Regions from separate parts of the Fodinibius alkaliphilus genome, predicted to be linked through region 1. Evidence: riboswitches for the same ligand, from Rfam matches in the RefSeq annotation. Region 1 holds a riboswitch; the other holds the start of a gene.
The links. Region 1 has a riboswitch for cobalamin ahead of AAFH98_RS12965 (TonB-dependent receptor plug domain-containing protein). Riboswitches for the same ligand answer to the same signal wherever they lie in the genome.

Region 1 (15,720 bases):
TGATAATATTCGGATGCTGATGGATTCAGATATCAATGTGATGGTAAACTCTGAGTGGTTGGAAACGACCCCACTGGGTAAGGCTGAGTGGGTGAAAGTATTGGCGGCCTTGTTGAATAAAGAGACGCTGACGAATAAAAAATTTAATGCGGTTGCTGATAAATATAATCGCCTTCAATCAAAGGTTGATGGCGTTGGGGAAAAGCCGATGGTAATCAACAATATGCCATATAAAGGGGCTTGGTTTGTTTCGGGGGGACAGAGTTTTACGGCGCAGTTTTTACGGGATGCAGGAGCTGATTACCCATGGTACGACTCGGATGAAACGGGAGGGTTGCGAAAGAGTTTTGAGGTAGTTTATGAAATTGGGTTAGAAGCCGATATCTGGATCCATCCCGGGGCAGCAGAATCGAAAGAAGATGTTCTGGCAAAGGATTCTCGCTTCAAGGATTTTAAAGCGTTTAAAACGGGAGAAATTTATAATAATAACAGGAGAATGAGTCTGTCGGGTGGCAATGATTTTTGGGAGTCGGGCGTCGTGCATCCGGAAATTGTGTTGGCCGATTTGATCAAGATTTTTCATCCACAATTATTGCCCGACCACAAGCTTCATTACTATCAAAAAATTGATTGATGAACCGTACCGCTGATATAACGCCACAGCATAAGACGGGGATTAAGCCACTTTATTTTGTGCTATTATTGGTGGCTTTGACGGGATTATTTCTCGTCAACCTCGCTTTGGGATCGGTTGATATTCCGGTAAAAGATATAGTGCATATTTTGTTGGGAGGAGAGTCTACAGCTGATGCCTGGCAAAAAATTATTATAAATATTCGCATTCCCCGGGCTGTAACTGCAATTTTTGCCGGTTGCGCGCTTTCGGTTGGGGGGCTGTTGATGCAGACGCTTTTTCGCAACCCGCTGGCTGGTCCCTCGGTCTTAGGCATTACGGCTGGAGCAAGCTTAGGGGTAGCGATTGTGATGTTGGCAGGAGGAACGATCACCAGCATTTTTGCCATACAGCAATTGTCGGCCATGGGCAGTTGGGTCATTGTTATTGCAGCCAGTTTGGGTTCAGCAGCAGTGTTGCTGTTAATTTTGCTGATCTCTATCAAAGTTCGTGATAATGTAACTCTCCTAATTATTGGACTTATGATCGGTAACCTGACGATTGCCTTGGTGAGTATCTGGCAATACTTTAGTCGTCCGGAGCAAATACAGGATTACTTGATTTGGACCTTTGGCAGTTTGGGAGGCGTGCCGCTCGATCAACTCTGGATATTGGCTGTTGTCTCCCTGATTGGCGGTGGGATTGCCATGGCTTTATCTAAACCATTGAATGGCTTGCTGCTGGGCGAAAATTATGCCCGCAGCATGGGATTATCAGTAACGGGATCTCGTATTTGGATTATTGTGAGCACCAGCTTGTTGGCCGGTGGTATAACCGCTTTTTGTGGTCCCATTGGTTTTGTGGGAATTGCTGTGCCTCACCTTACTCGTTCACTTATGGGCACTAATGATCACCGGGTACTTATTCCCGCCACGCTTCTAATGGGAGCTATCCTGTTGCTGGGGTGTGATATTATTGCTCAGGTCCCTGGATCAACAACTACACTACCGATTAGTGCGGTTACTTCAATGGTGGGTTCCCCAGTTGTGATTTGGGTTATTATACAGCGTAAAAACCTACAGGCCTCTTTTTAATGAGTAATAGTCAGCCTATTATATCGACCCAAGATCTGGATATTGGTTTTCCGGCCAAAGGACGTCGGAAGTTGGCTACGGTTGTAGCATCACGGATAAATGTGGCTATGCAAAGAGGGGAAATTATTTGCCTGTTGGGTCCAAATGGATCGGGCAAATCTACGCTCATAAGAACGCTTTCAGGGTTGCATCGTCCGCTTAATGGGGATGTTATTTTAGAAGGGCACCAGCTAAACCAGTATGCCAATAAACACGTCGCCCGGAAAGTAAGTACCGTATTGACCGACCGTATTACCATTGGAAATATCAGTGTCTACGAGTTGGTGGCTTTTGGAAGATCTCCCTACACCGGTTGGTTTGGATCGCTAAATAAAAAAGATGAAGAAATTGTAGAATGGGCGATTGCATCTGCAGGTATTGAAGAATTTGTCGGTCGCGATGTATTGCATCTAAGTGATGGGGAACGCCAAAAGGTAATGATTGCCCGTGCTTTGGCACAAGATACGCCAGCTGTGCTTTTAGATGAACCTACAGCACACTTGGATCTGCCTAATCGTGTCGAAATTATCCGTTTGCTTCGGAGGTTAGCACATGATACAAATAAAGGTATTCTACTTTCAACGCATGAGTTGGATCTGGCGTTAAAAGCTGCTGATACGTTATGGCTTATCAACAGACAGGGAGAAGTTATTACGGGAACACCTGAAGATCTGGTACTTGAGGGTACTTTTGAATCGGTTTTTGAACGTGATAGTTTTGACTTTGATCGCAGTACGGGATCGTTTCAGTTGCATCAGCCTGCAAAGAAACCGATTTATCTTACGGGGGATACGGTTGGGGTATTTTGGACGCGGCGCGCCTTGGAGCGGGAAGGCTATCAAGTGAAAAAATCGAATGGCACAAAATTGAAGATTAATATTATATCTTCCCAAAATGAATTTCAGTGGGAACTCACAAATGGAAGTTGGGACATTACCTGTAGTTCTATAAAAGAGTTGTTAAATATACTGCGACAAAAATTATCATAAAACGGTTTTTATTTTAAACCGAAAGCCCATACTTTTATAACGCTCTTTGAAATAGTGATCGGTTCCCCATGAAAATGGGGTGAAAAGGGAATTTCGTGCTCCCGAGTATTCGGGAAAATCGGAAGCTGTACCCGCAACTGTGATTCCATTTAAATGTTGTCTCAAATCTTTTATGCCACTATTCCGTCTATTAGGAATGGGAAGGTTAGACAACTGGAAAAGCCAGGAGACCTGCCAATCAATTCTATTTCGAGAAACTTTCGGGAGTTAAAGTTTTAAGAAGATTATAATGACTACTACAAATTCTATGGCTTGCCATAGAGTACTGTATCTTACAGTATTTATGGCTTTTTTTAGCAGTGTATCTTACGCTCAACAAACCTATGTGGCTGATACACTGTCATTTGATGAGATTACGGTCACTGCCACCCGCATTCAACAGCCATTGAACCATCAGCCTACCAGTATTACCTTTATTGATTCTACTCTCATCAGTCTGTTTGAAAACCAGAATATTGGCGAACTGTTAGCGTCTGAGTCTTCTCTTTTTATTAAAAAGAACGGCCCGGGTTCGTTTTCGAATGCTTCGCAGCGAGGACTTTCGTCCGAACAAATTCAGGTGCTTTGGGAGGGTATTCCTATCAACAATGTGATGCTCGGGCAGTCCGATTTATCATTATTATCAGCTGATATGTTTTCAAATATCCAGGTGAGTTCCGGTACACCCAGCACGGCCTTTGGTGGCGGTAGTTTAGCAGGGGCATTGTATCTTTCATCGGATTGGGAAAGCGGTAACAGAGCGTCTTTTCAACAGGGGATTGGCTCATATGGACAGTGGCAGACGTCGATGAAGGGACAATACCAATCCAAGGGGTGGAATTTTTCGGTTCGTAGTCGGGTAGATCACGCCGAAAATGATTATCAGTATTACAATCGAGCCTATAATCGGGAGGAACGGCGTGATCATAATAGGAGTGAGCAAGAGCAGGTTATGGCGACTGTGGCTCATGAATCGGAATACGACTCTTGGGAATCCACGATTTGGTTTGCAGACAGCGACAATCAAATTCCCGGTACTATTCTAAACAATACCCAGGCTCGGCAGGAAGATCGTTCACTGCGCTGGTTAAGTACCTATCAGCGGGAGTGGGGAGAGACCGATATTACAGTGAAAAATTATGTTGACAGAGTAGAGCTCAATTATTTTGATTCCGATATAAATACTGAAAGCTATAGTTCGTATCGGCGATGGATGGTTAGTGCCGATGGCTCTACTCCGTTTAATGAATCTATTTTGTTGAAGGGAGAACTAAGCGGTTCGCTGACCGGTAGTGAGAGTACTAATTATGATGAGGACCATAGTCGCCGTCAGGTAAGTGTGCTTTTCAATCCGGAAGTGGTTCTTTTCAAGGATCGTTTTCGCATCTATCCTGCTCTGCGTGTTGATGCATATAATGATTTTGGAACCGTACTGAGCCCCTCGCTTGGATTAAATTACGAGGTTCTAAACAATAAACTATTTCTGAGGGGGCAACTAAGCAAAGATTTTAATCCCCCAACATTTAATGCTCTTTATTGGGGTAGTGGAGGGAATGCAGACTTGGATGCCGAGCGAAGTAACAGTGGAGAAGCCGGCGTAGTATGGACTCCTTATAGGGCTACTTTTTCGTCGTTAGAAGTAACCGGCTTTTATAGTCAGATAGATCATGGTATCCGATGGTATCCGGATAATAATGGACGATACTCCCCGCTGAACATTGATCAAATTACTACCCAGGGCATTGAAGGGAAATTGGAAAACAGTATTCATTTTGGACCAGGCATCCAGCTTCAGTTGCGGCAATCTATCAGCTTAACAAACACAGAGATAACAGAGCCGCGTTTTTCGGGTGATAACGCCGTTGGACATCAGATGCGATACGTGCCCAAATGGAAATATAATGCTTCTCTGCGTTTACAAAGAAATAAGTTGAGCGGCTTGCTGCAATACCGTTGGATGGGTCGCCGATATACTACTGATACCGAAGAGCTGAGTGCCTCACTTGATCCATACCAGGTAGTGGATGCTACTCTCCAGTTTCAACAAGAATTTTTTGGATTACTAATAGAGGCCCGCTCCAGTGTAAAAAATATTTTTGACCAGGATTATGAAGTCGTACAGTGGTATCCAATGCCACAGCGAAATTTTACTTTTTCACTCACAGCAACATATCAATTCTAATTAACTCGTATGTTTAAACGTTATCTACTTTATTTATTTGCAATTACAATTTTCACCGTATCCTGCGGTGATGACAACAGTACATCTCCCGAACCAGATCCACTGGAAACCACCTCGGTGTATGTGACCAACGAGGGGAATTTTAGTGATGGCAACGGTTCAGTTACCAGTTACGATCCTGCTGATAAAAGTAGCCTTAAAAATGCATTTGAAGATGCCAACAACCGTCCGCTTGCAGGTATCATTCAATCTGCCCATGTAGATGGTGATCGTATGTATTTGGTCATAAATTCGGCCAATAAAATTGAGGTCGTTGACAAAGAAAGTATGGAAAGCCTTGGCACCATTGAAATGTCGGTTTCTCCAACGGCCATTGAAGTTATTGATGATGAAACTGCTTTTGCTACTACGCTTGACTATCAAGCTGATATTGACAGTATTTCTGTTCTTGATTTGTCATCCATGGAAGAGACTGGCCAGCGTATAGGTGTGGGTAACTCTCCGCGTGACATTGTTCGTGTTGGTGATCAGATCTATGTTACCAACAATGGTTCCGGTTATGGAAATACGATTTCGATCATTGATGCAGAATCCAATTCGGTAGAACAGACCATCGAAGTGGGAACTGGTCCCAGCCAGATGGTTGTTGACAATGAAGACCGCATTTGGATAGTCTGTAATGGACGGGTTTCCTATGATGAATCTACTGAAGATGTCCCTGGCAGTATTTACCTTTTGGATGGACAAACCGGGCAAATCCTAAACTTTATAGAATCGGATGATATCGTTGCTTCATCGGGATATAAATACCGGTTAGCACTTAACATTGAAGATGCGCGGGGATATTTGCTCAATAATGGCATTTCAATGATTGACATGAACGATGTTACTCTTTCGGATGATAAATTGATTGATCGAGCATTTAATGCCATTGGTTATTTGGGTCCTGAACAGCGCATTTATGTTGGGCAGAGTAATGGATATAGCCAGCCGGGCCAAGCATTGCTTTATGATTTAGAAGGAGCAGCTGTAGATTCGTTTGCAGCAGGTATAGCGCCCAATGGATTTCATTTTGTCAACGAAAATTAAGGAGAGTTCAATTTTAATTTAAGATTGGATTTTAAATTATATCAGACACAGTGCTCTTTATCATCAAAAGAGTACTGTGTTTTTTTATTTTGTCTATTGGTTTGAGTATTTGGCCAAGTCTTGATTTCTCTTCGTTGTAACTGCTTATCAAGGTAAATTTAAAGTTATCCACAACCCGTTTTAAAATACGGCTGGATTTTTCGAAAAAATATTCTCCCAACCCGTTTTCAATGTGGATAACTCTGGCTTTTTGTGGAAAAGTTTTTGCCTTTTTGACTTGCTCCAAAGTACCAGTCCATTATATTTAATTGATGGAATAAAGAGACATCATTACTGCTTTTCAGTACCTACCAAATTGATATAATTTTTTAAATAAACCGGAGTTAGCTATATGAAATTTTCACGTTTTTATACACAAGAGAAGTGGGACAGCCCATACGGAGATATGAACTTTGTCAGTCGAAAGTCGGAAATTAAAAATCCCGATGGTTCGATTGTTTTTAAGATGGACGAGCTAATTGTACCTGAAAGTTGGTCGCAGGTATCAACCGATGTAATTGCTCAAAAGTATTTCCGTAAAGCCGGTGTGCCTCAGATTACGAAAAAGGTAAAAGAAAAAGGGGTGCCGGAATGGCTTCAGCGTTCAGAGGCTGACGAAAAAGCCATGAAAAAAGAAGGTATTGACGAGGATGATTTTTATGGCGGAGAGTACGACAGTCGCCAGGTATTCCATCGTCTGGCAGGTTGTTGGACGTATTGGGGTTGGAAACACGATTATTTCGATTCTGAAGAGGCTGCAAAAGTATTTTATGATGAGCTCCGTTATATGCTTGCCAATCAGATGGCTGCACCTAATAGTCCCCAGTGGTTTAATACCGGTTTACATTGGGCCTATGGAATTAACGGACCATCCCAAGGACACTATTATGTTGATGGCAAAACAGGCGAATTGACCAAGTCCGAAGATGCGTATTCGCATCCACAGCCGCATGCTTGCTTTATCCAGAGTATTGATGACAACCTCGTAAACGAGGGCGGTATTATGGATTTGTGGGTTCGTGAAGCACGCCTCTTTAAATATGGATCCGGCACGGGTAGTAACTTTTCGAAGGTCCGCGGTGAAGGTGAGCCATTGAGTGGTGGCGGACGTTCTTCCGGATTGATGAGTTTCCTCAAAATTGGTGATAAAGCCGCCGGCGCTATTAAGTCTGGTGGTACCACACGACGTGCTGCCAAGATGGTTACGCTTGATCTGGACCATCCTGATATTGAGGAGTATATCAATTGGAAGGTGAAAGAGGAGCGAAAAGTCGCTTCTATGGTTACCGGATCGAAGGTACTGGAGAAACATCTCAAGAAAATTATTAAGTTGTGTAACAAGCCGGTTGAGATTGATGGCCGTACTTTCAACGGTGCCGTCAGTCGTGATCCTGTTAAGAACAAAGAGCTTGGCCGAGCAATAAAAGAAGCCAAGCAAGATCAGGTTCCACTCAACTATATAGAGCGTGTGGTTCAGCTGGCAGAGCAAGGGTTTACTGATCTGGAATTTGAAACCTATGATACGGATTGGGATTCTGAGGCCTATCGTACGGTAAGTGGACAAAATTCGAATAACTCTGTTCGTATCCCCAATAAGTTTATGAAGGCCGTAAAAGAAGACGGCGAATGGGATCTGTACTGGAGAACAGAAAAGCGGAAAGCGGCCGAGGAAGGACGTGAGCCCAAGCCGTGCAAGTCGATGCCAGCCCGTGAACTTTGGGATGATATTGCTAATGCCGCATGGGCTTGCGCCGATCCGGGAGCACAGTATCACGATACAATTAATGAGTGGCATACATGTCCCAACGACGGACCGATTAACGGTAGTAATCCGTGCTCAGAGTATATGTTCTTAGATAATACAGCCTGCAATCTTGCGTCACTCAACTTGATGAAGTATTTCAAGACGGATGAGTGCCAGGAATTTGATGTGGAATCGCTACGAAATGCGTCGCGAATTTGGACGGTGGTGCTGGAAATATCAGTATTGATGGCTCAGTTCCCATCCAAAGAAATTGCCGACCTTTCCTACAAGTACCGTACGCTTGGACTTGGCTTTGCCAACCTGGGTGCTGCACTGATGGTACAGGGCGTTCCGTATGACAGCGATGAGGGATGTGCTATTGCCGGTGGATTGATGAGTATTATCCACATGAATGCGTACAAGACCAGTGCCGAGATGGCTGAGGATCTTGGAACGTTTGAGCGGTTTGAGGCAAATAAAGAGCCGATGCTGAAAGTAGTCCGTAACCACAAACGTGCGGCCTATAATGCAGATCCCGAAGAGTATGAAGATCTCACCGTGAAGCCGATGGGCATTGATGCCAATGAATGTCCCGATAACTTGTTGAAGGCGGCGCGAAAAGATTCTGATGAAGCCGTAAAGATGGGTGAGAAGCATGGCTATCGTAATGCGCAGGTTACGGTGATTGCACCAACCGGTACCATTGGTTTGGTGATGGATTGTGATACCACGGGAATTGAACCAGATTTTGCTCTGGTGAAGTTTAAGAAACTTGCTGGCGGTGGACACTTTAAGATTATTAACCAATGTGTGCCCAAAGCGCTGCAAAATCTTGGATATAGTCCCAAGGAACGTGAGGAAATTATTAATTACGCTAAAGGACATGGTTCGTTGGACGGCTGCCCACATATCAACGAGGAAAGTCTCCGCGAAAAAGGTTTTGGTGACAAACAGCTTGAAGCCATTGAAGAAGCGCTGCCAAGTAGTTTTGAAGTCAAGTTTGCCTTCAACCAGTGGACCCTTGGCGAAGATTTCTGCAAGGAAGTACTCGACATTTCTGATGAACAGTTGGGTAATCCACAGTTTGATGTCCTTAAGCATCTTGGGTTTTCCAAAGAGGAGATACAGGAGGCTAATGATTACGTATGTGGTACGATGACAGTAGAGGGTGCTCCGCACCTAAAAGACGAGCATTTGCCAGTATTTGACTGTGCAAATCGTTGTGGACGTATTGGTACGCGCTACATTAAGCCAAAGGGACATATTCGGATGATGGCAGCCGCGCAACCGTTCGTATCGGGTGCCATTTCTAAGACTATTAACTTGCCTAATGAGGCAACAGTTGAGGACTTTAAGGATGCTTATATGGATTCCTGGGAGCTGATGCTGAAGGCGAATGCGTTGTATCGTGATGGCTCTAAGTTGAGTCAACCATTGAATAGCCTGAGTGATGTGTTTGAAGATCTGGATGAAGAAGATCTGGACGAGGAAACGAAGGCACAGCAAGACAAAGTTGTGGAAACGGCTGAGCGTATTGTCCACAAATACGTAGCTGATCGCAAACGCCTTCCAAGTCGTCGAAACGGTTATACTCAAAAGGTGAAGATTGGCGGACAGAGTGTATACTTGCGAACAGGTGAATACGAAAACGGCCAACTTGGTGAAATCTTCTTGGATATGCACCGTGAAGGAGCTGCGTTCCGTAGCCTCACGAACTGTTTTGCCATTGCAATTTCACTTGGCTTGCAGCACGGTGTACCGCTCGAAGAGTTCGTTGATGCCTTTACATTTACCAAGTTTGAGCCCAGTGGAACCGTTAGCGGAAGTCCGCATGTGAAAATGACGACTTCGGTGATTGATTATATTTTCCGTGAGCTTGCTGTTACGTATCTCGGTCGAGATGATTTGGCGCATGTTCCTGCAGAGGATATCATGTCGCGCAAAATGCGACCATCCGAAGAAGAAAAACAGCGTTCTGATCGTTCAAAGAATCCGGCAAATAAGCCGGATGATAGTGCTGATCAACCTGAAACAGTAGTTGAATCGCAACCGACGAAACAGGCACAAGCTGCAGCTGATGATGACAGCTACCAGAGTGACTACGAAAAGGCCAAGGAACTGGGTTATACTGGTGATTCTTGCCCTGAGTGCGGTAGTATGACAATGGTCCGTAATGGAACCTGTCAGAAGTGTATTACTTGTGGATCAACCACTGGTTGCTCATAAATATTACTAAGGCTAAATACCTCAATTGCAAAAGCCCGCTGTGTTATGCAGCGGGCTTTTTTTATAGGCTAATATTTTAAGGCAGTGTCATGCTGGATTTATTTTAGCATCTTAAATCATATACTCCATAGATTCTGAAACGAGTTCAGGATGACACGGTAGCTGCACATTAGCTTTAGGATACTTTGGAATTTAATGAGTTTAATGCTTTAGTGGTCAAACTACCCAATCCAGGGATAATCATCCCAGTTGGGTTTGCGCTTTTCGAGGAAGGCGTCGCGGCCTTCGGCAGCCTCGTCGGTCATATAAGCCAGCCGTGTAGCTTCACCGGAAAATACTTGTTGACCGACCATACCGTCATCAACGAGGTTAAAAGCATATTTAATCATGCGAATAGCAGTAGGACTTTTTTCAAGAATTTCCTGTGCCCATTGGTAGGCTGTTTCTTCCAGCTCATCGTGAGGAACGACTGCATTCACCATCCCCATATCATAGGCCTCTTGTGCGGAGTAGTCTCGACCTAAGAAAAAGATTTCGCGCGCTTTCTTTTGTCCCACTTGTCGGGCCAATAGAGCCGAGCCAAAGCCACCATCAAAGCTGGCAACATCGGCATCAGTTTGTTTAAAGATAGCGTGCTCTTTACTGGCGATTGTGAGGTCACAAACCACATGGAGGCTATGTCCGCCCCCAACGGCCCAGCCTGGTACCACACAGATAACCACTTTGCCCATAAAGCGGATAAGGCGCTGTAAGTCGAGTACATTTAGCCGAGGTGTTCCGGCGTCATCTTTATAACCGGCCTTGCCGCGCACGTTTTGATCTCCACCTGAACAAAATGCCCATTTACCATCTTTAGGGGATGGGCCTTCACCCGTGAGTAGTACGACTCCAATGCTGGAATCTTCCCGGACATCCATAAAGGCATCTTGCAATTCAAAAAGCGTTTTAGGACGAAAAGCATTGCGGAGTTCAGGGCGATTAATCGCAATACGTGCTACGCCGTTGGACTTTTTAAAAGTGATATCTTCGTATTCATTGACGGTTTTCCAGTTCATAATAGTCGTGAATATTGAGTAGTGAGTTATAATTTTGTCAAAAAATTTTGTAGCTCCGATTCCAAAGCTTGAGGGTTGTCGAGGTGGATGCGATGTCCCGCCTTGATAGACGAAAAGGTAGCATTTGGCAGTTGTTTGGACAAATGTTGATTAATGTGTTGATATTTTTCGTCGGCCGATCCGGCAATTAAAAGCGTAGGTAGTTTTATGTTAGGGAGATGATCACAAATTGGTGTCATCGATCCCGTACCAAATCCTTGTAATGAAGCTGCGAGAGCCGAGGGCGATTGTTCAGATTGGATTTGATAATATTTTTGAGTCAGCGATTTATCTGGCCGTATTGGCGATGCAAAAAGATCGAGTTTCTTCCAGTCTGATAAAAATGCTTTGAAATCATTAGTGATAGATTCAGCTCGTTCAGCATCAATCTTCTGGCGCTTTTTTCGTTCCTTTGGATCAACAATTCCACAGTTGGTGCTTTCTAAAATTAATCCTTTAAATAATTGGACATGTTGAGATACGATATGAAGTGCCAAGCGTCCCCCCATGCTGTAGCCGTAAAGATAGAGTGGTTTATAATTAAGTTGTTGAATCAAAGAGTAAAGATCAGCTACCTGATACTTTTCTCGATATCGATTTTGGGAAGTAGGTTTAGCGGTTTTCCCGAATCCCAATAAATCGATGGTTACTGGATTACAAAAATTGCTAAGGTCGTCGATTAGATGGTTAAACACCCGCCGATCACCCATGAAACCGTGCAGCATCAATAGGTAGGGTAGAGAATTATCCTGTTGATGAATCGCTAAAGCATATTGCTGATTGTTAACGGTGATATATTTCATGGCTGAAAATCCCAGAGTTTTTTGCGCAATTCCATGGAAGCATCGGGATTGGTTTTACATTCCAGAATTGATAATCCATGATTAGTAGATAAGAATTCTGGCAAATCTATTTTGTTGAGAGCAGAAATAGTTTCAACCGAATGGTAAGGGATGTCATACGTCTCAGCGAGCTTGTTTATATTTGCTTGTTGAGGTGTTTCAAAATAGGTTTCGAAATGTTTTTGATTGTTGGCAATGGGTAGCATTCGAAAGATAGATCCGCCGTTATTATTGATCACAACTATGGCAAGCGACTGCTCCATATTTCTATGATTGAGCAGGGCATTGGTATCATGTAAAAAAGCCAAGTCGCCGGTGAAAAGTACTCCTGACTTTTGAAGTCCGCGGCTAATACCCATAGCTGTAGAAGTAATTCCATCGATACCACTGGCGCCCCGGTTTACAAAAAGCGGGATGTTTGATGCTTGTTCTCCAAATAAATGAATGTCGCGGGCGGGAAAAGAGTTTGATGCCATCACAAAATGTTGATCCGTAAGCTGAGGCGTCAGCCGGTGGTAGATAACGCCATCGGTAAGCGTATTTTTCTGCGAAATGATGTTTCTATAATGAGAGGCAAACTGTTTTGCTGCATCTTTCCATTGGTTGCTCCATTGAGATTTTGTTTGAGAAGAAATACCGGTGGTGCTGAATTTCTTACCCATCCATGCGATACGTTGACTATTGGATAAGGTGGCATCTTGCCAGGAGGTTGTACTGGCAAAATGAACGTGATGGTTGGGTGACCATTGGTCTAATGCAAGTTCCAGGCTTTTGTCAGTCGGTTGAAAGCCAAAGCGGAGGATCATATCTGGGGCAAGTTGAGTTCGCAAACTCTCATTGCGCAAAAATCCCGCGAAGCTATGTATTACTTGTTGTGATGAAATAGATGGCTCTGACAGAATAGGGGCATTTATCTTATTCGCCAGTTCTACAATGGAGGTGGTATCATCACCTGGGGCCAGTGGCCCTACTATAATCAGCGGTTTTTGAGCGGATGAAATCTGTTGTTGAAAGGAGTCATCTAAAGTGATCCCCGTTGAGACCTCCGGAGTATGCCCTTCAGAATCATCATTACTTTTTATATACTCCTGCTGAATTTTTTGCTGGTAATCTGTAGTAGGTTCAAGTGGCTTACGAAATGGAAAGTTGAGGTGAACCGGTCCCCGTTTTTCTCGGGAGATAGAAACAGATTGTTGAGCCAGCATCCGAAGGCGTTTTATATCTTTATCTCCAGTTTGAGGTTCGCCCACGTTCTGAAAAAAAACTGGATAATCCCCGAAAATTTTAAGCTGGTCGATTGCTTGGTTAGCACCGGTTGCATGCAAATGAGGGGGACGATCGGCGGTTGCTAAAATAAGGGGAACTCCGGATTGTCGGGCTTCAATAACTGCGGGATGATAATTGGCTAATGCTGTTCCTGATGTGCAGATTAGCGCGGCCGGCATATTGGTGGCTTTGCCTATCCCCAGAGCGGTAAATGCAGCTGATCGCTCATCCAAAATAACCTGCTTTTTTAACCTTGGATTTATGGCCGCCGCTAATGTCAGGGGTGTTGAACGGGAGCCTGGAGAGATAACGACGTGTTGCACTCCCGAACTTGAAAGGTGTTTGAAAAACGTGTTTGCCCAGCGTAAGGCAATATTACCTTGGTGTGATTCAATCATATTGAAGGGCAGAAAGCAAGGGCTTCAATTTAAGATTTGTTTCTTCCCATTCGGCTTCCGGATCGGAGTCTTCTACGATCCCGCATCCTGCAAAAAGATGTACGTTGTCTTTGTTAAACAGGGCACTCCGGATGCTTACGGCAAATTCAATATCGCCTTTGGCATTAATCCAGCCAATGGGTCCGGCGTACATGCCGCGTTCAAAATGTTCCAGTTCTTTAATATAGGGTTCGGCTTTGGTCCAGGGGTAACCACCTACTGCGGGCGTTGGATGTAATTGCTCGATAACTTCAAAAATGTTGGAATCACTGTTAAGTCGGGCCCGAATAGGGGTATATAAGTGCTGAACGTTTGATAGTTTTTTGATATCGGGACTGGCATGCCGTTGTAAATCATTGGTGAATGGTTCCAGTCGTTCCTCAATATCCTTTATAACAAAGCTATGTTCATCTTGGTCTTTGCGGTTGCCCGACAGCTGTTTCTCTAAGAGGGTATCTTCAGTCGCGGTGGTTCCCCGGCGGATGCTTCCGGCTAATGCTTCGGTGAGGAGTAGTTTATTACGTGCTGAGACCAATCGTTCGGGCGTGGAACCTAAAAAAGTTTTTCCTGATGGCTGGTGGAGCAAAAAGTTATAACAGTTGATATATTGCTCCCGAAGCTTATTGAGGACCTGTGTTGGGGTTGTATTGTTATTTTTGGGAAAGCTGAGATGACGGGCTAATACGATTTTCTCAAATATATCTTCCCGGATCAATTCTTTGGCTTCTGAAACAGATTTAACCCATTTTTGATGGTCAAATCTGTTGGAGGGTAGTGAAGGATTTATATCTGAACCCCCATTTTCTTTGTTGGCTTTCTGGGTCTCTTGCTCCAGGATCTGATCGAGCTGTGTAAGCTGATTGCTTAAATAAGTATTTAATTCGTTAGCTGTATCAAAGGTATCTAAATCAACCGTAAAAGTAACGAGTGAGAATTTGCCATCTTTTATGATGATCCATTCCGGAAGGGTAAAGGTTGCGGGAGCGAAAGAATCCCAGTTTGGACTGTTCAACTTATCAAAGAAGGAGAACCCACCGAGCAGATAGAATCCTGAGTTGGGGTGTTCTATCTCTGAATATTCGGCGGTCTTGTTGCGAATAGCCTGGAATTGATGATTAACTTCCTCAAATCGATTGGGACCATTAGCTGTAATTGTAGTGAGGGCCCCACTGGCAGCAATGGCAAACTCATCATTCGGTTTTTCCCAGTAATATTGAAAAGCATCATCTTTCCAACATATTTCCAAAAAGGCCAGAGGATCAATGGTATCGATAGGAAAACTAATACTGGCAAATTGTGTATCGGAATTGTCGAAGAGCTCCGATAGAAAAGCTTGTAGGTTATGAAAATTATTGGAGGCTGCAAGAGAATCCAAAGAAGCCGCCACCTCTGAAAATTGTTTGTGTGTCATGTATATATAATCTGTGGATCAATATCAGCTTTCAGAACTTTCAATATAAATTGAAAATTAGAATTTCCATAATCCATATTGATGGTTTTTGGTATTCTGCAGAGAGGATATAGCGCCACACGAATTACAATGAACTGGCTTATTGAGCTTAAGATTTTCAAAGTTTAGCCGAAAAAATAGGTATGTGATCCCCTTACTTTAATTTAGATAGGTCCTATGGTACAGATCAAAGCATTTAATTTAGAGAATGTTTCCACTCACTATAAATGGAACAATGACAAGGAGCTCAATTATTATGATTCTGATTATCCGCATCAGCATGAGAGTTTTGAGGCTTTTTTGAAACGTATTAAAGCAGTACTTAATACGGATAATAAAACGAGTGAGCTATTTGAGATCCATTTATCTGAAAGTAATACGTTAATCGGTATCGTAGATGTCCATGCTATCGATAAATACAATAAGCGGTGCTTTGTAAACTGTACGATCGGCGATCGGGATTATGCCGGAAAGGGATATGAGGCTGAGGCACTAAAAATGGTGCTTTCTCTTTGTTTTAATGAAAAGGGGATGCACAAGGTAGGGGCCGCTGCATTTGATTTTAATACCTCATGGA
Region 2 (15,720 bases), on a different contig from region 1:
ATTTAATATTTGAACCCGTTGCCCGAATTCGGGTAACATCCGTACCCACGCCACCGGCATACTTTGCCAAGAAAGCCGTTTCGCGGGCTTTGTCCATAATAGAATCCAGCGAATCGTCAATAACGCTCACATAGCATGATGAATACTGGGAAGTAGTCGTACCAGAGTTAAACAACGTAGGCGTAGAGTGCAAGTATTCCAGTTTTGAAAGTTTATTGTAAACCTTCACAACTTCTTCATTGGAATTCCCAATTCCCATAGCCACCCGCATGAAAAACCATTGCGGCTTCTCTAAAAGTTGGTCATCTCGATCTCGCATCAAGTAACGATCTTTAAGGGTAGTTAGCCCAAAATACCCAAGCAAGCCATCACGGTTAAAATTTAAGCTCTCTGCTAATAGCTCAAAATCAAACTCTTTAAGGTTCTCATCCAGCAAATTTTCTTCAAACCCTTGGGCCAAATAATCCCGAAAATGATCCAATCGCCGGTTGATATCTTTGTCCACTATTTTCAACAGCTGCCGAGTGGCCAGCGTATCGTAAACAGGATGCTTGGGGATAAGCTGCTCAATAGCTTTTAGCACAAGCTGGTCAAGCTCCTCGGTAGTAACCCGTTCGGGAACTTTGAGATCAAGCTCTTTCATGATTTTGAAGACGATTTCGTAATCATCTTCAACCTCCAGTCCCTGGATAATTTCAAAGATGGCGTTAATAATTTTTTGAGTTCGGAAAGGTTCTTCTGTTCCGTCGCGTTTTATAACTGTTCGTTTCATGGCATTGGTAGGTTTATTCGTAATTAGGCTCTATGTCATACTGAACTTGTTTCAGCATCTCTTGCAATGGATCCCGAAACAGGTTCGGGATGACACGGAGAATGACATAACTGTTAATAGTTTGTGTATTCAGTAGATGAGACTTCGAAAAAGTTGATCAGCTTTTTAACGTCTTCTTTCTGCAGAAATCGCAGTGGGTTTTCATTGATATGGAACTCCTGCTGAAAACCAAGCTCTTGCAGCCGGCGGTCGGTTATGTATTTGAGATAACGCTCCATTTCCCCCGATGAAATACCCAGAATTGTCCGGTCCCCGAACTGGTGCTTCACGTATTCAATTTCGAGTGAGGTTCCTTCCAAAATCACATTGCGGATGTCCTGCACATATTCGGTATCCTCAACAATTTCTGGGTTTTCGTCCAGCATAATCAGGATGGCTTCAATACCGTTTTGCAGGTGAAGCGACTCATCGATGAGTACCAGCTCTACCCCTGAGACCACATTTTTCATTTTTGCCATATCTTTGAGTGCAAAGAAATGGGCAAAAGAAGAGTAGAAGAAAATCCCTTCAAGGATAATGTTGTTGAGCAGAATAGCTCGGAGTACCTGCTTTTGCCCTTTGAGGGTTTCAGGATTAATTTTCCCGTGACTAATTTTGTCGATCTCATCGACAATAAGGTTCTGTTTTTTTCGCAGTATGGGATCGTCGAAAGCCACATCGTACATTTTCTCTCTATCCAGCCCGAACGATTGCAGCACAATTTCAAAGAAATCGCTGTGTATATTTTCCATAAAAAGCTGTGTACTGAAACTCATCTTCGCATGCGGATCAGTCAACAGCGGAAAAAAAGAATTGACCAACACATTTTGCACCAGTAGCTCCGACGAACAAAAATAGCCCACCGCTGTATCGAACAATTCTTTTTCATCGTCGGTAAGTGAATGATAGTCGAGGGCATCCTGCTGGATATTCAGCTCCTCGGGGAACCACACCACTTTTTTCTGTTTCTCGTACAGTTCTTTAAAAATGGGATAAGAAGGGTCTTCGCTCAGTTTGATATTATCACGCACCGAAGTACGTCCAATTAATTTTGTAGGCATAAAGGTCTCCGTTTTAGCTTGCAATTATGAGGAGGGATGCTAAAACGTTGATAAGGCAGACATCAAATAGGAACAGTAGTGAAAGTCGGATATTCCATACCTGCCTTTCAACAACGCCCTAACTCCCGAAGGCCTCGTTTACTTGATTTAAAGGCAGGTCTCCTGACTTACCGACCAACTCTTTGCACCTTCCCATCTCGTTTGGGCTGAGACAGTGGTTGCTACAAAGAATATTGCGGATTACAGTTGCGGGAACAGTTCCGGCTTTCCACCGGATTCCCTTTTCATCCCGACAGCTGTCGGGACACCTTCAAATCTATTTTTAAGAAAACAGCTACCGCTCTCATTGTCAATGACTACTTTTCCACAAATAGCCAGGGTTTTCCACAATTGGTATTGAAAACAGCTATTCTATCTCCTCATCCTGAGTATAATGTTGCATGGCCAACCAGAAAAAGATTGTTGCCAGTACCCCGCAAAAGCTGAACACCGTCATCAATGCCTTGGCCGTACCATAATCACCGGTAAAAATTGTATCCATCAACCAACCGGTAAGAGGCGGCCCAATACCAAACCCCACTACACTAATTACAAATAAATACAAGCCACTGGCCAGTGCTCGCATATTCGGCTTTACCAAGTACTGCAAAATTGCTGCTGCAATGCCGTTGTATGATGATGAGATAATATTTGCCAATCCAATCAGGATCAGTGCCACCATCGCGGATTCAGCAAATAACCCAAAATAATAGAACGGCAAACAAGCTAACGCGGCTACTACGCCCGGTACAAATCGATAGGAAGCCTCAAACTTTTGTGCCAGCCAGTCAGCTGCTTTACCTGATGCCATTACGCTAAGTCCCGTTGCCATCATAAACCATCCATATTGCGGAATTAACGATCCAGCCCCATGAATATCAGTCAATACTTTACCCACAAACCCTAATATAGTGTAGCCCGTAAAGGCCATAAAAGAGAAGCCCAGAAAATGGTAGCGTACGGTTTTTTTTCGGATGATGTACCGAACCACATCACCAAATGACTGTTCGGTATCATATCGCTTATTCTTGGGAGATTCGGTAATTCCTCTGGGAAACTCTTTGATCACAACCCAAGCTACAACAGCTATTAATAGTCCGGGCGCTCCCACTGATATCAGCGAAGTGCGCCAGTCATAGGCCTGAGCAATACTCCCCCCCACTAAAAATGAAATTCCAATCCCCAGAAAAATTCCGGCCGCATAAATGGAAAAGACCGTCCCCCGCTGTTCGGGTTTAAAATAATCCGAAAGCAGGGAATAAACCGCTGGACTTAATGCCGACTGGCTGATCCCCACAAAAAAACGGGCAACAATCAAAAACGTAAGCGAGGTAGCAAATCCACTGACAATCGTCATCAGGCTCCACACCACCAATCCAGCAATAATCATGAGCTTACGGGAATAGATATCTGCCAATCGCCCCATTGGGATACCGCACAGCGCATAAATAAACGAAAAAGCTGTTCCGTAGAGAATGCCGACTTGGAAATTACTGAGCGATAGTGCATCCTGAATACTTGGCGCCAGCACAGCAATGATCTGGCGATCCACAAAGCTGGAAATGTAGATAAGTGTTAACAATCCCAGTACCAACCAGGCATAGGGAGAGGAAATGAGTTCTTTGGCTTTCTGTTTTGGTAGCGACATTCCTTAAGTTTTCCTTTATTTAGTGAAGCTAAAGGTAGGGTAATTTAATTGTTGATTTCCACCTTAAATAAGCTGGAATTACACTACCAGCAATCCCATAATACAGTATTCTAAACCGAGGACATCTATCACACATGGCCAAAACCAAGCAGTACGAAGATCTTCCCAAACTCCCCGAGAAAACTGACGAAGAAAAGGCACGAGCCCAAGAAATTTTAGATCAACTTTACAAACATTATCCCAACCCCCATTGCGCGCTTGATCACCGAAATCCATTTGAACTCTTGTGTGCTACTATCCTAAGTGCACAGTGCACCGATGTTCGGGTAAATAAGGTTACGCCGGATCTGTTCGAGGCTTACCCAACGCCCGAAGCCATGGCCGAGGCTCCCATCCAAGAGCTGGAGGAGTTGGTTCGTTCCACCGGATTTTATCGCAACAAAGCCAAAGCCCTCAAGCAATCTTCGCAAACTATTGTAGAAAAACATGATGGAGAGATTCCACAAAATATTGATGACCTGCTCGAATTTTATGGCGTTGCTCGCAAAACAGCTAATGTAGTACTGGGCAATGCATTTAATATCAATGTAGGTGTAGTCGTAGATACCCACGTGCGGCGTTTTTCCAACCGGTATGGACTTACTGAGCACGAAAAAAATACCGACAAAATTGAGCGCGATCTGATGGCACTATTTCCACGTGAGCACTGGACAAACTTATCGCACCTGATGATTCACCACGGACGTAATGCCTGTAAAGCTCGTATTTCTGAGCCGCCCGATCATCCGCTCTGTGAAAATTATGGAATCCATTGTGAATGCCAGGCGATGCGGAAAGAATAATAATCAAAATATCATGCTGAACTTTGCCGTGTTCCGACCTTTCGGGGTTGCAGCATCTCTTGAGATAACTAAAATGGCAGATCCTGAAATAAATTCAGGATGACACGGTATTCCAAAAACTACCTACTCATGAGTGAAGAAAAGCTATTTAGTTCTAAAATTGATCCTATCCCACCGCTACGTCGTGACTTGCAGATTATCCCTGTACAAGACAACGGAACCGCGCTCCTCTACTTTCATGATCAACGGGGATATACCACCCCTGATTTTGCGTTGAAGCGCGAAGCCCAACAACTTCTTTCACTGTTCGATGGTCAGAAAAGTATTAACGACTTAGAATCTCATTTGGGGAATGGGATAGGTAAAGATGATCTGCTTGATTTTATTCAACTATTGGACCAAAACCGGGTTTTGGATTCTGCCTATTTTGGAAACCATGCCGAAAAAGTCGAAGCAGATTATGAGTCAGCTGACATCCACAAATCCGTAACTGCCGGCGGTTCGTACCCGGCTGATGCCGAGGAGTTACAACATTACTTGGACGAGGCTTTTGCCAAACATGCTGAAAATATTAGCCCTGCGAGCTCTGCCAAGGCACTTTATGCACCACACATCGATCCGCGCGTAGCTTTAGATAGTTACGTAAAAGCGTTTGCGCCCATCCGGAACTTAAAACCCAAGCGTGTGATTATTCTGGCAACTTCGCACTATGCTGGACTTTATCCCGACCTTTATCAAAATGCCCCTTTCATTCTGGTTGATAAAGACTTTAAAATGCCATTGGGAACAATTCCCCGAGATCAAGAAGCCATTGAAGAACTCCCACGTTCCGCCTCTGACTTAGGAATCTCATTCCATGATCGTGCACATCGTATGGAGCACAGCATCGAACTGCACCTGCTCTTTTTAAGCTATCTCTGGAATCACAATTACGAAATTGTGCCTTTCGTGGTACGCGGGTTTGATGACCTGTATTACATGAAAGAGGGTCAGCTTGGAAAACAGCTGGACAACTTTTCTAACCTGCTTCAAAAACGTTTTGGAGATGATGAAGAAACCTTTTTTCTGATCAGCGGTGACCTTGCTCATTTTGGCAAAAAGTTTGGAGATGAATCACCAGCCCAAACGATGTTTGACGATGTAGAACATTTTGACAACAAGTTTTTAGACTACGGTTCTAACAATGACCGTGAATCCATGCTCACATTAATGAAAGAGGGCTATGATCCATACCGTATTTGTGGATTTCCGCCGCTTTATACCTTTTTGCAATCCATGCCAGACCTAAAGGGTGATATTTTAAGCTACGATCTTTGGGATGAGCGTGAACGAGACAGCGCTGTAACTTTCGGATCCATTCTTTATCAATAGAGCACAGCTTCTACGGATGCAGCTAATAAGCACCGATAGTAAAATCATCCCTTTTCGCTGTGAGAATCCGCCTAATCGGTGTCACCTGCGGTCTATTAATCCACTATTTCCATTTTTTCAGCAAAGTAAGACGTAAAGTCCCGCATATCTTCGGCCATACCTTCTTCTTCGGTAGAATTCTCTAAGGTATCAGCCATAGTTACCAATGTTTGATGAAAGAAAATTTTCATTTCTTCTTTCGTCATTTCTTTTGTCCACAGATCCAATCGCAGCGTATCCTGCTGTTCAGGATCCCACATCGATAACAACATTGCCTTGCAGTTGGCAATGCCTTCGCCTTCTTTATCAGTGGCATTCCAATCTATTTTTTCGGGGACGTTATTATCGTCGAGTTCTACAGTAATGCTAATTTCTTTCTTGTTATCAGCCATAAATCAACTACCTTTTTTAGATCCTGATTCCGAAAACTTTCGGGGCAGGGTAACACATTAATTTCATTTCCATTCTCAAATAAAAAAGCCTCATCCATCGCAAAATGAATGAGGCCAAAATTACAAACTGCTATCGAAAATTAATAGCGATAATGGTCAGGCTTATACGGTCCCTCTTTGGGAACGTCAATATATTCAGCCTGCTCATCAGAAAGCTCATCAAGCTCCACACCAATTTTCTTAAGGTGCAGACGTGCGACCTTTTCATCCAGATCTTTAGGAAGTACACTTACTTCCAGATTGAAATCTTCTGGACGATTCCAGAGTGCAATCTGTGCTAATGTCTGGTTGGTAAAACTGTTCGACATCACAAAAGAAGGATGTCCTGTAGCATTACCAAGATTCATCAGACGACCTTCCGAAAGGAGAATAATTTCCTTACCGTTTTCGTTGAGCTTAAATAAGTCAACTTGCGGCTTGATGTTGTCGCGCTCAGCATTCTCTTTCAACCAAGCTACATCAATCTCGTTATCAAAGTGACCGATATTTCCGACAATCGTCTTATCCTTCATATTCTTGAAGTGACGTTCGGTAATAATGTCTTTGTTACCCGTTGCCGTAACAACGATATCTGCTTCTTTAACAGCATCATCCATCTTCATGACTTCGTAACCTTCCATTGCAGCTTGAAGTGCACAGATAGGATCGATCTCGGTAACAATTACGCGGGCACCTGCGCCTCGAAGCGAAGCAGCAGAACCTTTTCCGACATCACCATAACCAGCAACAACAGCAACCTTTCCAGCAAGCATAATATCAGTCGCACGCTTAACCGCATCCACACAAGACTCGCGGCAACCGTACTTATTATCAAATTTCGATTTGGTTACCGAATCATTAACGTTAATTGCAGGAGCACCAAGAGTGCCATTTTTCGCCATTTTATACAGGCGATTTACACCAGTCGTAGTTTCCTCAGAAATTCCGTTAATGCCGTCAAGCAGCTCAGGATAATCTTCGTGAACCAACTTCGTAAGATCCCCACCATCATCGAGAATCATATTCAACGGTTCGCCATCTTCAAAGAAAAGTGTCTGCTCAATACACCACCAAAACTCTTCCTCATTCATTCCTTTCCAGGCATACACCGGAATATCCTGATCAGCAATAGCGGCTGCAGCATGATCTTGTGTTGAAAAGATGTTGCAAGAAGACCACTGTACCTCGGCCCCCAACTCAACAAGCGTTTCAATAAGTACTGCTGTTTGTACCGTCATATGCAGGCAACCCGCAATACGAGCCCCCTTCAACGGTTGTTCTTCCGCATACTCTTCGCGGAGCGCCATCAAGCCAGGCATCTCTGCCTCAGCCAAACGAATCTCTTTTCGGCCAAACTCAGCCAAACCAATATCCTTAACCTTGTAAGGAAGTTTCTCTTTTACCTTCTGTGCCATGAATGTTAATCCTTAATTTCCGTTTTGTGAAAGTCGTTAAAAATACAAGTTTTATGCGTAGTACTCAACAGTATTACTATAAAATAGATTCAAACAAAAACTACATCTTCTTATGTTCCTCAATAATCTTTTTAAGTTTCTCATAATCACCCTGCGGACCTGAGGTTCCCATCGACTTTTCGATAAAATTTCCAGCTGTATCCACATATACCTTATATGGAATGCCTTGAACCCCTAATTTTTGATGTAAGTTATTGGAGTCCATGAGATATTCAAAGGTATAATCGTTGTTTTTAGCAAATTCTTGAGCATCCTCCCTTGTATCTGTAAACCCAGGTGTTACGGCCAGTACTACAAACCTATCGGGATATTCTTCTTGAACCTTTTGCATCGTCGGGAAACTTGCCAGGCAAGGCTTGCACCAGGTCTCCCAGAAATCAATGAGCACCACCTTACCTTCAAAATCAGATATTGACACTTCATTTCCTTCAAGATCAGTAAATGTTGCCTGCTCTACATAATCAGCATCTGTTAGATTTTCTTTAGCTTCCGTTGTGGGATTTTCAGTTTTGTTCGTCTCAGTTTCATTATTCCCACAAGATAACATCGTTACTGCACATAAAATTACAAGGACCCAAGATTTTCTCTTTCTCATAAAAAAGCTTTTCAAATTCATTTTAGTAGATCGTTAACAGAATAACCAAAATAAGCATTCACGACACTTATCTAATAATTTTCTTTACGCTCCGAAATAATTAAACAAAATAGTCCATATAGTTTCTATTTTTAGGATATAACGTTTTAAAATTAACTTTATTCGGTTTTTATTATTTCTGGGTAAAAAAAGTACTACTCTACCTTATTTGAGAGTATATTGTATATGTAAGTCCAATACTAACATCACTTTGCGACTATGACACACATATACAAACACTTACTCATACTGGGCTTTACCTTACTGTTTTCATATGAAGTTTCAGCCCAGTTTACAGTATCCGGTACTATTATAGATGAACGTACTGGAGACGTACTTGTAGGGGCAAATATTTTCCATGCCGAAACAAGTAGAGGCACCACAACTGATGTTGATGGTCAATTTACCATTGAATTACCCGGCAACGAAGCGGTGCTTCGCATTAGCTATGTTGGCTATATTGCTAAAAATGTAGATGTAGATGCAAGCTCTGATAACATAACGGTAGAACTGGCACCTGATGTAGCAAACCTCGAAGAGGTTGTTGTTACCGGGCTTGCCACCACTATCCGGAGAGCTAATCTGGCCAATGCTGTCTCGTCTATCTCTTCGGATGAATTACGAGGCACGACCCAATCCCAAACCCTAAGTTCCGACTTATACGGTAAAATACCGGGCGCTAACATCAGTGCAAACTCAGGCGCTCCCGGTGGTGGAATTTCCATGAAACTGCGTGGCGTAACAACTATCAATGGATCTTCGGAACCACTTTACATTGTAGATGGCATCTACCTGAATAATGATGCTATTCCCAATGGATCAAATGCTGTAACTGCAGCTGCGGCCGGCGGTAGTGCATCTAACCAAGACAACGCGGTAAATCGCATTGCTGATCTTAATCCGGATGAAATCGAAAGCATAGAAGTACTCAAAGGAGCTTCTGCCGCAGCCATTTACGGGCAACGAGCATCCAGCGGGGTGGTTATCATCCAAACAAAACGAGGCAGTGTTGGACAACCTGAGTTTAGCGTTTCTCAATCGGTAGGCTTTAATACGATCATCAAAAAGCTCGGTTCACGCGACTTTACCACCGAAACAGCTGAAGCAGCATTTGGATCGACCGGACTTGCTCTCTTTAATGAGGCTCAAAGTGCAGGACGTTTCTTGGATTACGAGGAGCTCATGTATGGGCAAGAAGGAATGCTGGCTCGCACGCAAATAAGCAGCAGCTTTGGTAACGAATCTACCAGCTTTTACGTGAGCGGAAGTCTACAAGATGATGAAGGTATCATTCCCACTACGGGATATGAAAAACAGTCGATACGAGCGAATGTGGATCACCAGTTTACAGATGACCTTTCGATTAAGGTATCTTCTAATTATATCCACTCTGAATCATTCCGAGGGCTGACCAATAACGACAACACCGGTACCACCTTTGGTGTATCGATGGTTGCCACTCCCAATTTTATCGACTTGCGTCCTGATGAAACGGGCATATATCCGGAACATCCATTTAATTCGGCCAACCAACTGCAAACTCGTGATCTGTTTTCAAACGGTGAATTTGTGAACCGGGTCTTAACATCAGTAGAAGTTGACTACCGGATACTCCAACGAGCAAACCAGACCTTAAACTTCCGGTTTTCCGGTGGAGTGGATCACTTTAGCCAAAACAACAAACTTATATTCCCCAGCGAATTACAGTTTGAACAAGCCAGTGGTGCCCCTGGAACGCTGATTGAAACCAATACCAGTAACCTCAACACAAATACCTCTGCTTTATTCGTGCATACCATTTCTGCTAACGAAGAGCTCACCTTCACATCACAAGCTGGATACACCTCATTCAACAACGACCAAAACCGGGTATCAAATGTTTCGAACGGTGTACTTGGCACTCAAACGAATGTTGATCAGGCCGTATCCGTAAACGTAGATCAAACGAGAATCTTCCAGCGCGACCGCGGGTTCTTTGTCCAAGAGGAGGTCAACTTTGCTGATACGTACATAGCCACCGTTGGATTACGAGGCGATAAATCAGATCGCAACGGGGATGTCAATAAAACCTACCTGTATCCAAAAGCTTCAATAGCATGGAATATCACCAACGAAAACTTCTGGTCGACTGATGCCATTGACAATTTCAAGCTTCGCGTTGCTTATGGACAAACAGGAAACCTTTCTACGTTCGGGGCAAAATTCACTTCTTTGGCTCCCAACAATATTGGGGGATTAGGGGGTGTACTTCTTACTAATACACGCGGTGTTGATGACATCAAACCTGAACGGCAAAAAGAAATCGAAGGAGGCTTTGACATCACCCTTAAAGATGGTGTGGCATCTCTTGAGCTAACGGTCTATCAAAAGAAGATCGAAGATATGCTCCTGCAGCGAGAGCTCGAACCTTCTACCGGGTTTAGCTTCGAAAGTTTTAATGCCGGTGAAATGCGTAACAGGGGAATTGAAGCAAGCCTAAGCCTGCTCCCCGTAAATCGGCGCAACCTCAATTGGAGTGCTAATATCAATTTCTGGAAAAACGTTTCCAAAGTTACTGACCTCCCTGTTCCCGCTTTTGATGTTGGAGGTTTTGGTACTTCGCTCGGCGTATATCGCATCGAGGAGGGACAATCAGCCACCCAAATAGTTGGGCTCGACCCCCAAGTAGAAAATGGAAACCTTGTTACGGATGGAGACGGAAATCCCGTTATCATCCCTAAAAAGCTGGGCGATGGTGAACCCGACTTCCAGATGTCGATGCAAAATGAATTTAAAATCTTCAGAAATGTGGATTTCTCATTCCTGCTTCACTGGAAACAAGGGGGGGATATGGTTAACCTAACCGAGCTGCTGTTTGACCTCAATGGTACCACGCCCGACTATGATGATACCGACCTTACCTTCAAAGACTATCAAAATGAAGCCGCCGGTATTACTGATGACACTCCAAACGGTGTTAAACGACTAAACCTGTTGGGTATTAGCACTGATCAATTTATACAGGATGCTTCATATCTGCGGCTCCGTGAAATTGGCCTATACTACAATGTCCCAAACTCGCTGCTTGAAAATATAGGCGGGGGCCTGCGTGGTATCCGACTGGGAGCATCAGCAACCAACATGTTTACCTTTTCTCCCTATCGAAGCTACGATCCCGAGGCTTCTAATTTTGGAAATCAACCTATTGCCCAAGGTATTGAGGTAGCTCCTTATCCCTCATCCAAGCAATATTATTTCCACTTCAAAATCGACTTTTAACCTTGCAAGGTATCTTAATTATGAAACGATCAAATAAACTACTTTCAAAGATTGTACTACTTAGTACCATTTTGATGGTTTGGGGGATGGGATGCAATGTCGTAGATATTGACGACCGTCCGGACCCCAATAATTCGGAACTGCAAAACATTCTCGATAATCCATCACGATCGGATATTAGCACCCTCGTTTCCGGAACCGAAGCAGGGTTACGTACCGAACTCCGCATCTATCATATCAACGTTGGTATGATAGGACGGGAGATGTACCGCTTCCTTTCTGCCGAACCCCGCAATACCGGTGATTTACTCGGCAAAGGGAATGCACAGCTGGATGCTGGATCATTCTATATAACGCGAACCTGGGCTTCGTTTTATCGCGTTATTCGCAATGCTAATATTACCATCCAAGCTGCAACCACGCTCAACGACAATGGCATATATTCGGACGAAGAACTCAACGGTACGCTGGGGTATGCACGAACCATGAAGGCCTATCAATACCTGATGGCACTAACACAAACTAACGAAAATGGTATCCGGCAACAGTTAGAAGAGGATATCTTTAACACCGGCGATTTGCTTAGCACGGCAAATTCGTATCAGCTTATTGCTGACTTACTGGACGAAGCCGCCACAAATCTCACCAATGCTGGCTCAACCTTCCCATTCAATCTTTCCAGTGGATTTGACGGGTTAAATACTCCGGAAACCTTCCGGCAATTCAACCGCGCCCTGCGTGCTCGTGTTGAAGTATATCGCTCACAGCCCGACTGGAATGCCGTGCTCACTAACTACTTGCCTGAATCGTTTATTGATGAAACGGCAGATTTAGAATTTGGAGCCTATCACGTATTCTCAACGGCTACCAACGATCTGCTCAACCCGGTTTTTGCAGATCCACAAGCAGGCTCTGGCGACAGTTGGGTAGCCCACAACTCCTGGGTTGAAGATGCCGAAGCTGGTGATCTGCGTATCGACCAAAAAGTACAGCTTAGAGATGAACCAGCTTCACTTGATGGGCTTACCAGCGATTACGGATTATTTGTATATCAATCCCAAACCGCTCCCATGCCTATCCTTCGTAATGCAGAACTCCTGCTTATTCGAGCTGAAGCTCTTGCACAACGCAATAATATTGGCGACCTCGATGCGGCGGAAGATGATCTCAATGTCATTCGCAATGCAGCCGGACTTGCTGACTTTAACCGGGGCACTGGAGGCCAGGCTGAAGTTATCGACGAGATGCTTAACCAACGTCGATATGAACTATTCTTCGAAGGGCACCGCTGGGTTGATATGCGTCGGTATGATCGACTGGATGAACTCCCCATCGACCGCCCCGAAGATAATGTGTGGAGCTCATTCCCTATTCCCGAGAATGAAAATTTATAAACACAGAAGTTTTACAAGTAAAAAGGCCCCGGACCAATCGGGGCCTTTTTTATTTATCTCCATCCTTCGTTTTTGTATTTTAGGCGACTAATTTTAGGGATGAACAAACTTTTAGCTCATGTCAACATACGATTTCATCATTGTGGGGGCCGGTATCGTTGGGCTTTCTACTGCTTTTAAACTCTCTGAATCCTACCCTGACTTAGACATTCTGGTACTCGAAAAGGAAAATGAAGTAGCCGCCCATCAGACCGGAAATAACTCCGGTGTTATTCACTCCGGCATCTATTACAAACCCAACAGCTACCGGGCTAAAAATTGTGTCGACGGACGGCATCAATTGGTGGACTTTTGCGAACAGCATAAGGTCGATTACGAAATCTGTGGAAAAGTCATTGTCGCTACCGAAGAAGAAGATATTCCGAGGCTGGATACTATTTTTGAAACAGGACAGATCAATGAAATCGAAGGCATTAAAAAAATTGATCCCCAGGAAGTTGTTGAAATTGAGCCCTATGTAACAAATAGCGTAAAAGGTATTCACGTGCCGTGCTCAGGCATTGTTGATTATGTGGGCGTCTGTAAAAAGCTGCGTCAACTTATCGAACAAAAGGGAAATCGCGTGGCATGCGGACAGGAGGTCACAAATATCAACCAAGAGAACAGCGCCCTTTCTGTTAAAACAACAACGGACTCTTTTTCCGGTCAACATTTAATTAATTGTGCAGGACTGTATAGTGATCACGTTGCTAAATCTGCAGGCGTTCATCCTAACATCCAAATTGTCCCTTTCCGCGGTGAGTATTATGAGCTCAAGCCAGAAGTCCAACACTTTGTTAACGGATTAATTTATCCCATGCCCAATCCAGCTTTCCCATTCCTGGGCGTTCATTTTACCAAAATGGTTCGAGGAGCTGTGGAATGTGGCCCCAATGCCGTTTTTGCTTTCAAACGCGAAGGCTACGATAAGCTCTCTTTTGATATGGAAGAAACCATCGAAACACTCAACTTTCCAGGCTTTTATAATTTAGCTCGCAAATATTGGAAAATGGGACTGGATGAGTGGTATCGATCCTTTTCAAAACGGGCATTTGTCAAAGGACTTCAAAAGTTAATTCCCTCTATCCGACCTAAACACTTAAAACCTTCGCCATCGGGCGTTCGAGCCATGGCCCTAAAACCGAATGGTGAAATTCTGGACGACTTCCAGTTTGAAGTCACTCAGAATGAAATCCACGTACTCAATGCTCCGAGTCCTGCTGCAACGGCCGGATTAGCCATCGGCGACGAAATTCTGAAACGTGCTGAAAAAGCATTTATGTAGGTAAAAGCATACTAATTATCTAAATCCTGAGGGTTGTGGAACCCTTCCCGATTTGTATTCTAACCTTGCAAAGGCATTTAAATATTGGTATATCTCCTCCCTATGGATATACCAACACTCGAGACTACTACAGAAATTCATACCGATGAACAGACGCGCCGTCTTTACGCTACGGATGCTTCCAGTTATGAGGAGTTACCGGCTGGCGTAGCATTTCCAAAATCCGCCCAGGAAATTGCCCAAATAGTAAAAAAAGCACGGCAAATGGGTCAACCTATCACGGCCCGAGGAGCAGGCACAAGCCTCGCAGGACAAACAACCGGCGGTGGTATCATCATGGATGTGGGACGTAATATGAACCGTGTTGTTGAGATCAATCCGGACCAACAGTTTGCGCACGTACAACCGGGTGTAATCCGAGATACTCTAAATCGCGAGTTGGATCAATACAATTTACTATTTGGACCCGATACAGCCACAACTAACCGCTGCATGATTGGCGGTATGATTGGTAATAACTCCTGCGGAATTTTTTCCATCAAATACAAAACGACCCGCGAGCATGTGCTCGAAATTGATGCCGTACTGAGTGATGGGTCGCATGCTACCTTTAAGCCACTTTCAGAAACGGAACTGGCAGCCAAAATGGAACTCGATACGCTTGAAGGACACATCTATCGAGAAATAATTGCGCTCGTTCGTGAGCATCGCAACGAAATTTTAGAAAACTATCCCCATCCCGAAATTATTCGTCGCAACACCGGCTATGCCCTCGATCGTCTTTGCGAGATGCAACCTTTCAATCCCGATGGACGAAAGTTTAATATGGCCGAATTGCTTTGTGGAAGCGAAGGGACACTGGCCATGACGTCTTCGGCGAAGCTAAATATTCTGCCCAAAGATCCCGAATCCGTCATTCTTGCCCCACATTTTCCAACCATCAGGAAAGCACTTGAAGCCACCGTCGAAATTGTGGAAGAAGATCCCGCCGCCGTTGAGTTGGTTGACGACATTATCCTAAATGCAACCAAAGGCAATATCGAACAGCGCGAAAATCGTTTCTTTTTAGATGGCGATCCCAAGGCGATTCTCATCGTGCAGCTCGATGGTAATGATATCGGTGAGCTGCAACAAAAAGCCAAACGCCTTTCGCAAAAGTTACAAAAAGCAGGACTTAGTGAATCTACCCCCATTATCACTGATGAAGATAAAAAGCAGCGAGTATGGAATCTGCGCAAAGCAGGCTTGGGATTACTCATGGGACTCGGCTCTGAAGGACGTACCCCTACTTTTGCTGAAGATACGGCGGTTCGCGTTCCTGACTTGCCCGATTATATAGATGATTTTCAAAAGATTTTAGACAAACATAAAACCAACTGCGTGTTTTATGCGC

Region 2: it holds a riboswitch for cobalamin, as region 1 does, so the genes downstream of both, AAFH98_RS01940 (ribonucleotide-diphosphate reductase subunit beta) here and AAFH98_RS12965 (TonB-dependent receptor plug domain-containing protein) in region 1, are expected to answer to the same signal.

Annotation. Positions count from the first base shown of each region.
Region 1 is NZ_JBCFYD010000002.1:1,276,487-1,292,206, reverse strand. Features, by position in the region: gene AAFH98_RS12980 (ABC transporter substrate-binding protein) at 1-634, shown strand, start outside; gene AAFH98_RS12975 (iron ABC transporter permease) at 634-1,707, shown strand; gene AAFH98_RS12970 (ABC transporter ATP-binding protein) at 1,707-2,735, shown strand; cobalamin riboswitch at 2,778-2,988, shown strand; gene AAFH98_RS12965 (TonB-dependent receptor plug domain-containing protein) at 3,025-4,956, shown strand; gene AAFH98_RS12960 (YncE family protein) at 4,966-6,045, shown strand; gene AAFH98_RS12955 (hypothetical protein) at 6,077-6,331, opposite strand; gene AAFH98_RS12950 (vitamin B12-dependent ribonucleotide reductase) at 6,437-10,054, shown strand; gene AAFH98_RS12945 (1,4-dihydroxy-2-naphthoyl-CoA synthase) at 10,276-11,109, opposite strand; gene menH (2-succinyl-6-hydroxy-2,4-cyclohexadiene-1-carboxylate synthase) at 11,136-11,951, opposite strand; gene menD (2-succinyl-5-enolpyruvyl-6-hydroxy-3-cyclohexene-1-carboxylic-acid synthase) at 11,948-13,654, opposite strand; gene AAFH98_RS12930 (isochorismate synthase) at 13,647-15,104, opposite strand; gene AAFH98_RS12925 (GNAT family N-acetyltransferase) at 15,321-15,720, shown strand, end outside.
Region 2 is NZ_JBCFYD010000001.1:446,118-461,837, forward strand. Features, by position in the region: gene AAFH98_RS01935 (ribonucleoside-diphosphate reductase subunit alpha) at 1-772, opposite strand, end outside; gene AAFH98_RS01940 (ribonucleotide-diphosphate reductase subunit beta) at 886-1,872, opposite strand; cobalamin riboswitch at 2,008-2,199, opposite strand; gene AAFH98_RS01945 (spinster family MFS transporter) at 2,279-3,559, opposite strand; gene nth (endonuclease III) at 3,694-4,401, shown strand; gene amrB (AmmeMemoRadiSam system protein B) at 4,531-5,772, shown strand; gene gldC (gliding motility protein GldC) at 5,868-6,203, opposite strand; gene ahcY (adenosylhomocysteinase) at 6,344-7,657, opposite strand; gene AAFH98_RS01970 (TlpA family protein disulfide reductase) at 7,758-8,312, opposite strand; gene AAFH98_RS01975 (SusC/RagA family TonB-linked outer membrane protein) at 8,571-11,609, shown strand; gene AAFH98_RS01980 (RagB/SusD family nutrient uptake outer membrane protein) at 11,630-13,003, shown strand; gene lhgO (L-2-hydroxyglutarate oxidase) at 13,122-14,327, shown strand; gene AAFH98_RS01990 (FAD-binding and (Fe-S)-binding domain-containing protein) at 14,430-15,720, shown strand, end outside.